2 regions of the Wukongibacter baidiensis genome follow, and region 2 is predicted to be linked to the other one. Evidence: riboswitches for the same ligand, from Rfam matches in the RefSeq annotation. Region 2 holds a riboswitch; the other holds the start of a gene.

Region 1 (5,722 bases), 3.1 Mb from region 2:
ATAAGATCTGTGATAAAAAGATTTTATTGAATAAAAGTTATATTGAAAAATATGAGGAGGTTTCTTGCAATGACACAGAAAACTATGAACGCTCAGGAGTACATTAATGGAGTTTTAGAAACAGTTAAGCAAAGAAATTCAAGTGAACCAGAATTTTTACAAGCGGTTGAGGAAGTATTAGTTTCATTAGCACCAGTTTTAGAAAAGCACCCAGAGTATATTGATGCTAATCTTTTAGGTAGAATGGTTGAGCCAGAAAGACAAATAGTATTCAGAGTACCATGGGTTGATGACAATGGGAAAGTACAAGTTAACCGTGGAATGAGAGTTCAATTCAACGGAGCAATTGGACCTTACAAAGGTGGTTTAAGATTCCATCCTTCTGTATACCTTGGAATCATTAAATTCTTAGGTTTCGAGCAAATATTCAAAAACTCATTAACTGGACTTCCAATAGGTGGAGGTAAAGGTGGATCAGATTTCGATGCAAGAGGAAAATCTGACGCTGAAATCATGAGATTCTGCCAAAGCTTCATGACTGAGCTTTATAGACACATTGGACCAGATGTTGACGTTCCAGCTGGAGACATCGGTGTTGGTGGAAGAGAAATAGGATATCTATATGGACAATATAGAAGAATCAGAGGAGCATTTGAAAACGGTGTTCTTACAGGTAAGGGCCTACCTTATGGCGGTAGTTTAATTAGACCAGAAGCTACTGGTTTCGGTGTAACATACTTCTGTCAAGAAATGTTAAAGCATGAAGGTGAAACTTTTGAAGGTAAGACAGTAGCTGTATCAGGTTTCGGTAACGTTGCTTGGGGAGCATGCCAAAAAGTTTCTGAATTAGGTGGTAAGGTAGTTACACTTTCAGGACCAGATGGATACATCTACGATCCAGATGGAGTAACTGGAGAAAAGATAGATTACTTAGTTGAAATGTTAAATGAAAATAAAGGTGCTAGAGTTAAAGATTACGCTGATAAATTTGGTGTAGAATTCTTCGCAGGCGAAAAGCCATGGGGAGTTAAAGTTGATATAGTAATGCCATGTGCTATCCAAAATGATATTAAAATAGAAGATGCTAAGAAGATAGTTGCAAATGGAGTTAAGTATGTTCCAGAAGGTGCTAACATGCCTTGTACTAACGAAGCTATTGAATACTTCTTAGAAAATGGAGTAATAGTAGGACCTGCTAAGGCAGCTAATGCTGGTGGAGTTGCTACTTCAGCTCTTGAAATGTCACAAAATAGCATGAGATTAGCATGGACAAGAGAAGAAGTTGATGCTAAGTTACACCAAATCATGATCAACATCCATGACAATGCTATGAAGGCTGCTGAGCAATATGGATTTGGATATAATCTAGTTGCTGGTGCTAATATAGCTGGTTTCTTAAAAGTTGCTGATGCAATGCATGCTCAAGGAGATTACTAAAATTTAATTTAAGACAATACATCTGGAGGGTCCTATAATTGGGGCCCTCTTCTCCTTTTATAAAGCTTAACCTACGCAAGCTTTTTGACGTGTAGAACTATAGATAAACAAAGCTGACTTTAGATATCTTAAGTGGCATATCTTTCTATTGACTGAAAATAGAAAAAAATCTTGAAAAGGTATTATGGCTAGGTTATAATTTAACTAATATATGGAGATTTTTATAAAACAATATTGAGATTAAGAAAATCAAATAATAAGTTGATTGAGACTGCTTTATTTGCCGTAGTGTTGACCTACAGCATTACTTAGTGAATAAAATCCAGTACGATATGAATGATTTTAAAACAATTCATATTAGTATTGGATTTTTTTGTTTTTCTAATGATTTAGGCCTAAGGAAACTATTCAGAGATATGATTTTTAGATGTTTAAAGGAGGTGATGGTAAAATGGAGAAATATGATGAAAATGTAGTTTATTTTATCTCATATGCTAAATTACCAGCTAATACTCCGGCAGCAAATCTTCACGGAGTAGTGGGTTTTGGCCTATTTATTGACGTTGAGAAGGGAGTAATAGTGGATACCAGCTGCACTTTACTTACGGAAGAGGCAAAAATATTCTTAAAGGAAATAATCATAGGTCATGATGTTCATAGTGAAGGGATAACGCCATTAATTGAGAAGGTAAAATTGAAGTATCATGGTTATGCACAGAAGGCTATTTGTGTGATCTTGAAAGATACTTATAACAGATATTTAGAATGGAAAAAAAGTATATAGAAATTGAAATGTAGATTTATAACCCGGATTATTCATGAAAAGTTTGAAAGTGTGCAAGTAATTTTGAATTCTAAGACTTTCATCAAGTTCGAAGGCATACCCAGACGGTACGTCGAGAATTTGATGGAGGTCTTAGAATCAAAAGGACGTAGCAGAGTTTTGAATTTTTCATGAATAATCTGGGTTAATAAGTGGGTTTTATATAAAAAGAAGAGGTGATATTGGATATGAATAAAATACAAGATGTAAACGAGGCTATTTCTTTTATTAAGGATGGTATGACAGTTATGATAGCCGGGTTCATGGGAGTAGGGACTCCTCATAGTATAGTTGACAAGATGATTGAAAAGGGAATTAAAGACTTAACTATTATTTGTACTGACACTGCTAGACCAGACTTTGGGATAGGAAGGCTTATATCTAACAAAATGGCGAAGAAAGTAATAGCTTCGCACATAGGAACAAATGCAGAAACTGGTAGACAGATGAATGAAGGAGAATTAGAAGTTATATTAACTCCTCAAGGAACCTTAGCGGAGCAAATAAGAAGTGGCGGAGCAGGATTAGGAGGCTTCCTAACACCTACAGGCATTGGAACTATAGTAGAAGAAGGTAAGAAAAAACTAGAAATAGAAGGTAAAGAATATATATTAGAACTGCCACTTAGAGCTGATATTGCACTTATACAGGGTGCTAAGGTGGATAAGAAGGGTAATATCTATTATGATTTAGCGGCAAGAAACTTTAACCCATTAATGGCAACGGCAGCAGACCTTGTAATAGTTGAAGCAGATGAAATCGTCGAAGTTGGAGAAATAAACGCAAACGATGTTATGACACCGGGAATATTTGTTGACGTTATCATAGAAGGGAGTAAGTAGATATGGATAAGGCTAAAATGAAAGAGATTATAGCTAAGAGAGTAGCAAAGGAGCTTAATGACGGAGATGTTGTTAACTTAGGGATTGGTTTACCAACAATGGTAGCTAACTATATTCCCGATGGTGTAGAGGTAATACTTCAATCTGAAAATGGATTTCTAGGCATGGGCCCGGCTCCGGCAGAAGGGAATGAAATTGAAAACCTTGTAAATGCTGGAGGTATGCCTGTCACTACGGTAGCAGGAGCAGCCTTTTTCGATAGCGCAGCTTCCTTTGGTATAATCAGAGGTGGTCATGTTGATGCGACGGTGCTTGGGGCATTACAGGTAGATGGAGAAGGAAACTTAGCCAACTGGATGATTCCAGGGAAAATGGTGCCAGGTATGGGTGGCGCTATGGATCTAGTTGTAGGAGCAAAAAATGTTATAGTTGCAATGACCCATACGGCAAAGGGAAATGCCAAAATATTAGAGAAATGTACCCTTCCTCTGACTGCAAAGGGACAGGTTAATTTAATAGTTACTGAAATGGGAGTGATGGAGGTAACTGATAAAGGCTTAGTATTAAAAGAAATAAATTCTGAGTTTACAGTTGAAGAGATTCAGGCTGTGACTGAAGCAGAGTTAATAATCCCCCAGGATTTAAAGAAAATGAATTTGTAGAAAATTCTAAGAAGACTGTTGCAGAAGTTTCTGGTTTCATATAAAATTAAAGTAATTAAGATATAAGTGAATATGGAAAATGTAAAGAAATTTAGGTGCCTTACTTCTATTTTATTTGAAATAATGAAAGAATTAAGGAGAATAGGGAATGAAGTTAAAATCTTCAGCGGACCCACCACTGTAATGGGGAGCCTTTAGACATGATGCCACTGTTTTATACTTAAGACGGGAAGGCGTTTAAGGGTATCGATCCAAAGCCAGGAGACCTGCCTATAATTTGATGATACATGAATGACGGTAAAGTTCATGGTTTGTTTACTATGTAAGCAAACTATGGACTTTTTATTTTTTGCTAATAAAGGATGAGTGTGGAGATAAGGGAGGATTATAAAATGGAACTATTGAGACAAACTTTGGAGAAAATTGGTCCACTTGATGATGAAACTATGGAAAGATCTAGAACTAGAGTTGATAATCTAATAAAACCTAAGGGAAGTCTTGGGAAATTAGAAGAAATAGTTGTGAGGTTATCGGGGATTACTGGAGAGTTATTCCCAAAGGTGGATAATAAAGCCGTAATAGTTATGGCAGGCGATCATGGCGTGTATGAAGAGGGGGTGGCGCCTGATCCTCAAATACTTACAGCAGTTCAAGCTTGTAACTTTCCTAAAGGCATAACGGGAGTATGCGCCTTGGCTAAGCAAGCTAAAGCAGATGTAATTACTGTTGATGTCGGTGTGGCATCAGATCTAAATGAACCGAGGGTTATTAATAGGAAAATAAAATATGGAACTGATAATATGGCCAAGGGACCTGCCATGACAAGGGAGGATGCGATAAAAGCCTTGGAAGTCGGTATTGAAATAGCCGATGATGAGATAAAAAAAGGTAGGAATCTTCTTACTACTGGAGAAATGGGGATAGGAAATACTACTCCGAGTGCTGCTATAGTATCGGTTTTAGGAGGGTATGATCCCCATGAGATTGCTGGAAGGGGAGCGGGATTGCCGGTAGAAAGACTAGTTCATAAGGCAAATGTAATCAAAAAGGCTATTGAAACTAATAAACCGGATATGAAGGATGGAATAGATGTTTTATCCAAGGTAGGTGGATTTGAAATCGGTGCTATGGCCGGGGTTATGCTTGCGGGAGCTGGTAATAGAGTGCCTGTGGTGGTGGATGGCTTTATAGCCACAGCAGCTGCATTGATTGCTTGCACCATAGAGCCAAAGGTAAAAAACTACTTGTTTGCTTCCCATGTCTCTATGGAAAAGGGTGCAGCTAAAGCTTCAGAACTTCTAGGGCTAGAGCCAATGTTAAATATGGGTATGAGATTAGGAGAAGGTACTGGGGCTGTTCTGACATTTAACATAATTGAGTCTGCTGTCTATATGAATAGGGAAATGATTACCTTTGAAGAGGCAGGAATAATAAGAAATTGATAATAATCAGTGGTTATAGTTCAATTTTATCGAGTTGCTATAAAAAGTGTTACATTTATAGTAACTCTTTTTTTGATAAATTGTATATATTTAACAAATTATAAAAAACATACAATGATTAGAGGGAGGGACAATTTCCTTAAAAAAATCTTTGTATAATATTTACATATATGCAAGACAATAAAACAATTTATATAGATAAAAATGAGGTTATAGACAGAAAAAAATAAGAAAACATTGTCATTGTATTAACAATGTCCATTTGGCTGTAAGGTTATTTATGAAATAACCATAAAGGGAAAAAAATAAAAATATAGAAAACAATGAATAGTTTGATTTTTATAAAAATATTAAAACTAAAAAAAGGTGGTGGATGAAATAGTTTAAACTTGATAATCAGAGTTAATGAGTTTTGCCTTTGATTGGATTTTCTTTACAAAATAATCTCAAACAATAGGGGGAAAGAAAATGGAAGATAGCAGAAAGATTAAATCTAGCTCGGAAATTATTTATAAG
Region 2 (5,722 bases):
CAGCCATTCAAATATTCTGTTAAGAAGTGAATACATACTTAGAAGAAAGCTACTTGGAAACTACAAATTAAAGGCAACGGCATCAGCAAAACTGGAAAGCAACTCACCTAATTTTATTAATTTACAGATAGATGGTACGGGTAAAATTTTACTAAAGGAAGATAAAGGCGGTAAATGGGTAGAGATAGATAAAAATACCAGCTTTGGATCGGGAGAGCTGTACTATGAAAGCTTTCAGAATAATCTAAAGTGGTTATTGTTAAAAGGAGATAAATTAAAAAAAGTAAAACTCAAATACACTTCCATTGAAGATGAAGTTGTTGAATGGCAGATAAAATCATATAAAGGTGTTAAAAATACGAAGGATGTCTATATGAAAAGGGGGAATGAAATGGAGGTGATATAATATGGGTAAGATAGGTTATATACTTATTCTCTTTGGAATTTTACTATTAATAGGTTATGGTATTTATGTAGTAAGCTTCGATTCTTCTATACCGATGCCAATAAAAATTGCTTTTTTAGCAATTATAATCGGTGTGGTTATAATAATCATAAATTTAATATTTACAAGAAGAAAGGAAAGGATGGATGAAGATGATTCTAGTAAATACTAATGAGGTACCAGGAAAGGAAATTGTTGAAGTGTTTGGATTAGTTAAAGGGAGCACTATTCAGTCAAAGCATATTGGCAAGGATATATTAGCAGGGTTAAAAACAATAGTTGGTGGAGAAATCAATGAATACACAAAAATGCTGGATCAAGCTAGGCAAATAGCAATTAAAAGAATGGTAGATGATGCTGAGAGCAAGGGAGCAAACGCTATAGTTAATATAAGATTTGCAACGTCGGCTATTATGCAGGGTGCTGCCGAACTATTAGCTTATGGTACGGCAGTGAAAATTAAATAAAAACTCAAGGGCATAGAACCCCTTCGTTTTGGTCGGATTTCTCTCCAGGAAATGACCTCAATAATCTTTGAAATTATGAATAATCTGATATAATAAAAATGTCCTTAATAAAGGGCATTTATTTTTGAGGTCAATTTTTGAAGAAAAGTTTAACTAAAATGAAGGGGTTAGATGTTTCAGAGTTTTTTAGGAGTATGAAGGTTATCTAGCTATATATGGAGGAATGGTTATGACATACTATAAAGATTGTGAATTAAAGGAATATAATTCAAGGATAATACTAGTTACTGGTGGGGCAAGAAGTGGGAAAAGTTCCTTTGCTGAAAAACTAGTGGCTGACATAGGAGAAGAAATTGCATACATAGCAACAGCTATTCCCTTTGATGAAGGAATGAAGGATAGAATAAAAAAACACAGAGAGTCTAGGCCTGGTGAGTGGACAACATATGAAATCTACAAGGATGTATATAGATCAATTGGTGAGATATCAGAAAACCATGACACTATACTATTAGACTGTGTAACAATCTTAGTTACTAATCTAATGTTTGAAAATACTGAAATTAACTGGGATGAGATCGCTAGAGATAAAATTGATGAAATAGAAGACAGTATAAAGGAACAAGTGGAGCTGTTAATGAAAGAAATAAGAGAAAAGAAAATGAAATGTGTTTTAGTTACAAATGAATTAGGTATGGGCATAGTTCCTGAAAATAGGCTATCTAGAATCTTTAGAGATATAGCAGGTAGAATTAATCAACTTGTAGCTGCTAATGCCGATGAAGTTTACTTTGCAGTTTCCGGAATACCAATGAAGATTAAGTAGGATGAATATGACGATACAGAGGAGAATTTAAGGATGAAAAGATTTGTACTTATGCTTCAATTTTTAACTAGGATACCAATAAACATTAATCTAGAGGTTGATGAAGAGGATTTTTTTGAGGGAATTATCTATTTTCCCCTTGTAGGACTTATAATTGGAATGTTTGTGGTTTCTTCTTATTATTTAGGATTTAAGCTATCAGGTAGGTTGTTAGGGGCTGTATTTGCCGTAGTAACAGAAATATTTATTACCGGTGGATTGCATCTCGATGGACTAGCAGATAGCTTTGATGGAATATACAGTAATAGGCCAAAGGATCAGATTCTCGAAATAATGAAGGACAGTAGATTAGGAACTAATGGGGCTCTAGCTCTATTTGTACTACTACTATTAAAGGTAGTATTGATAAATGATCTAACAATACCAAATGCCTATCCTATTCTACTTTTAATGCCTGTATTTTCAAGGCTGAATGTAGTATTTGCATCAAGAATATCGACGTACGCAAGAAAGCAAGGAATGGGAAACCTGTTTATTGGAAGAGTTAAGACTAGACAGCTTATAACAGCTATAATAATTGCAGTTATACCGTCCTTGGTATTTATTAGAATAATTCCTGCTATAGGTATGTTGATGATATTTGCCTTGTGGTACGTAAGGCATATAAGTAATAAAATTGATGGAATGACTGGAGACACTTTAGGCGCACTATGTGAATTATCGGAACTAGTCTTTCTTCTAGGAGCAGTTACGTTGATTAGATAATCCTGGGTGTATTAAAGAGGATTAAAAGATAGGGGGACGTTGATAAAATGCTTGATATAACTTTTGTGAGACACGGAGAATCTGATATGAACAAAAAAGGTGTTTATTGCGGATGGTCAAATTCACTGTTAACTAAAAAAGGTTTAGTGCAAGCTGAAGAAGTAAGAAAAAAACTGGCTGATGAAGAATTTGATATTATTATTAGCAGTGACTTAGATAGATGCTTGATGACTGCGGAAATTATCAACAGATCTCATGGGAAAGAGATTGTTAAAGAAACGGCCCTTAAGGAATTAAACTTTGGTGATTGGGAAGGCTGCAATTACGAAGATATATGCACGAACTATCCTAAGGAAACCAAGTTATGGCAGAATGATTATGTTAACTTTAAAATACCAAATGGTGAGAGTTTATTAGAAATGCATGATAGGGTAAATAAAAGGTTTGACGAGATCATTAGTAAGTTTAGTGAAGGAAAGATACTTATCGTAAGTCATTCCGGTGCCATTAGAAGCATTTTAGCACAGCAAATTTGTGGTGGTGTCGAAGGTGTTTGGAAATTCAAAATAGATAATTGCGGAATAACAAGACTTCAAATTTCACATGATTTTCCAATAATCATAGGAATTAACCAATAAAAGTGTTTCAGATAGCTTTTTTCATAAGTCACTATTAAAATGCTATAGCTATAATATTGAAATTTGTTGTATAATCTATTGTGAACCTAGAACTATTTTGATAAAATAGTTCTAGAAGTTAATATTGATTTAATAGGTGTTGTAATTACTTAAAAGAGAAGACGGTGCAAATCCGTCACAGCCCCCGCTACTGTGTGTGAGGATGAAACCAGAAATAAACCACTTAAGCGTTGTGCTTAGGGAAGGGTCTGGGAGTAAATTGATTCACGAGTCAGGAGAACTGCCTATTAATAGCTACGTAAATTGCCTTCGGTGGGAAGGAAAGTATGCATATTTATGAACCATATGTGTATATATTCTGTCCTGGCCTATTAAAGGTCAGGATTTTTTCGTTTTAATGTATAGGAAAATTGAAATACAATCTTCTAAGGAAGTGGGTGGAATAGATGAAGTTATCAAGATTTGTCATAGCTGGAACACAAAGTGGTGTAGGGAAAACCACTGTCACAACGGGTTTAATGAGGGCATTGACCTTAAGAGGGCTCAACATACAGCCTTTCAAAGTAGGACCTGATTATATTGATCCAGCCTTTCACAGTTTTGTAACTGGAAATAAATCGAGAAACCTAGACAGCTGGATGCTTAGTGAAGAAACCATAAAGGAATTGTTTACAAAAAACGCTCTAGGGAAAGGCCTATCGGTTATAGAAGGGGTAATGGGTCTATACGATGGTTTTGGGATAGAAAAGGATATGGGAAGTACAGCCCACCTAGCTAAAATATTAAAAGCCCCAGTTATTTTGGTGATCGACGGAAGAGGAATGTCCTCCAGTGCCGCAGCACAGGTTTTAGGTTATAAAATGTATGATACTGAGCTTGAATTAAAGGGTATCATAGTAAATAATGTTTCGGGAGAAAAACATTACGAAATAATTAGAAAAGTAATAGAAAGAGATACGGGAATTAAATGTTTAGGATTTTTAAAGAAAAATGCAAATATAAAATTAGAAAGTAGGCATTTAGGATTAGTTCCTAGCGTTGAGATAGATGGTCTTGAAAAAAGGCTTGATGAGCTTGCTCAGATGGTAGAGGAAACAATAGACATCGAAGGAATTTTACAATTGGCTGATGAAGCCGAATCTCTAGATGGAAAATATGATAGTGATATCAACAGAGAAAAGGTTGTAAATATTGGAGTGGCTTTAGATAAGGCCTTTAACTTCTACTATCAGGATAATCTTGATCTGCTTGAAGAACTCGGTGCCAACTTAATATATTTCAGCCCGTTAAAGGACAAGGAACTTCCAGATAATATACATGGCTTGTATTTAGGAGGAGGCTTTCCAGAGGTTTTCCCAAAGGAGCTTGAAGATAATAGTGAAATGAGAAATGATATCTTAAATAAATCCCTTAAGGGAATGCCTATATACGCCGAGTGTGGGGGACTAATGTATTTGACAAAGAGCATTGAAAATTTCGAGGGAGACAAATTCCAAATGGTTGGAGTCTTTGATAGAGAGTCAAGAATGACAAAAAGGTTGCAACGATTTGGATATGTTAATGTAAATATAAATAAGCCGTGTGCTATTTCAGAAGGAAATGATGTAGTAAAGGCCCATGAGTTCCATAGATCGACTTTAGATGAAGTAGAGGAAGAAAACTGCGTATACAAAGTAGATAAGATAAGGGAAAAGAAGCTTCAAAAAACATGGGAGTGTGGACTTGTAAAGAATAACACCCTAGGGGCATATGCCCATATTCATTTTTATGCTAATAAGGCATTGGCAAAAAACTTTATTAACAATTGTCTAATATTCAAAGAAAAGGGCGGTGCTGAAGGTGAAAAGTAAATCAATAATGATGCAGGGAACAGCTTCATCCGTAGGAAAGAGTATATTGACAACTGCATTTTGTAGAATATTCAAAGAAGATGGTTATAAGGTGGCCCCATTTAAATCTCAAAACATGGCCCTCAATTCCTTTATAACTGAAAAAGGTCTAGAAATGGGACGTGCGCAGGTAGTTCAAGCAGAAGCTAGTGGGATAAAGCCATCTGTACTGATGAATCCTATACTACTTAAGCCAACTACCGATAAAAAATGTCAGGTTATTTTAAATGGTAAAGTTTATGATAATCTTTCTGCCATGGAGTATCATAATTTTAAACCTAAATTGAAAGATCTTGTAAAAGAGACATATGAAAAGCTTTCATTACAGAATGATATTGTTGTTTTAGAGGGGGCTGGTAGTCCGGCTGAGATAAACCTTAGAGAGAACGATTTAGTAAACATGGGGATGGCAGAAATTTCAGATTCTCCAGTTGTAATTGTTGGAGATATAGATCGTGGAGGTGTTTTTGCTTCCATCTATGGAACTATAATGCTTCTAAGTGAAGAGGAGAGAAAAAGAGTTAAAGGTGTTATAATTAATAAATTTAGAGGTGACGTGGAAATACTTAAGCCAGGAATCAAAATGTTAGAGGATTTAATTAATATTCCTGTTTTAGGTGTAATCCCATATACCGATGTTCAAATAGAGGATGAGGATAGTTTAGCAGAAAGGTTTAGAAAGAAAGAAGAAG

The links. Region 2 has a riboswitch for cobalamin ahead of R9X47_RS05390 (cobyrinate a,c-diamide synthase). Riboswitches for the same ligand answer to the same signal wherever they lie in the genome.
Region 1: it holds a riboswitch for cobalamin, as region 2 does, so the genes downstream of both, cobT (nicotinate-nucleotide--dimethylbenzimidazole phosphoribosyltransferase) here and R9X47_RS05390 (cobyrinate a,c-diamide synthase) in region 2, are expected to answer to the same signal.

The regions. Positions count from the first base shown of each region.
Region 1 covers NZ_CP138202.1:4,365,752-4,371,473, forward strand. The annotation lists gene gdhA (NADP-specific glutamate dehydrogenase) at 85-1,437, shown strand; gene R9X47_RS19670 (DUF3870 domain-containing protein) at 1,889-2,221, shown strand; gene R9X47_RS19675 (CoA transferase subunit A) at 2,449-3,102, shown strand; gene R9X47_RS19680 (3-oxoacid CoA-transferase subunit B) at 3,105-3,764, shown strand; cobalamin riboswitch at 3,841-4,052, shown strand; gene cobT (nicotinate-nucleotide--dimethylbenzimidazole phosphoribosyltransferase) at 4,157-5,206, shown strand; gene R9X47_RS19690 (nucleobase:cation symporter-2 family protein) at 5,675-5,722, shown strand, end outside.
Region 2 covers NZ_CP138202.1:1,126,190-1,131,911, reverse strand. The annotation lists gene R9X47_RS05420 (esterase/lipase family protein) at 1-406, shown strand, start outside; gene R9X47_RS05415 (hypothetical protein) at 408-617, shown strand; gene R9X47_RS05410 (YbjQ family protein) at 598-912, shown strand; gene cobU (bifunctional adenosylcobinamide kinase/adenosylcobinamide-phosphate guanylyltransferase) at 1,142-1,738, shown strand; gene cobS (adenosylcobinamide-GDP ribazoletransferase) at 1,772-2,503, shown strand; gene cobC (alpha-ribazole phosphatase) at 2,551-3,141, shown strand; cobalamin riboswitch at 3,259-3,443, shown strand; gene R9X47_RS05390 (cobyrinate a,c-diamide synthase) at 3,588-4,991, shown strand; gene R9X47_RS05385 (cobyric acid synthase) at 4,999-5,722, shown strand, end outside.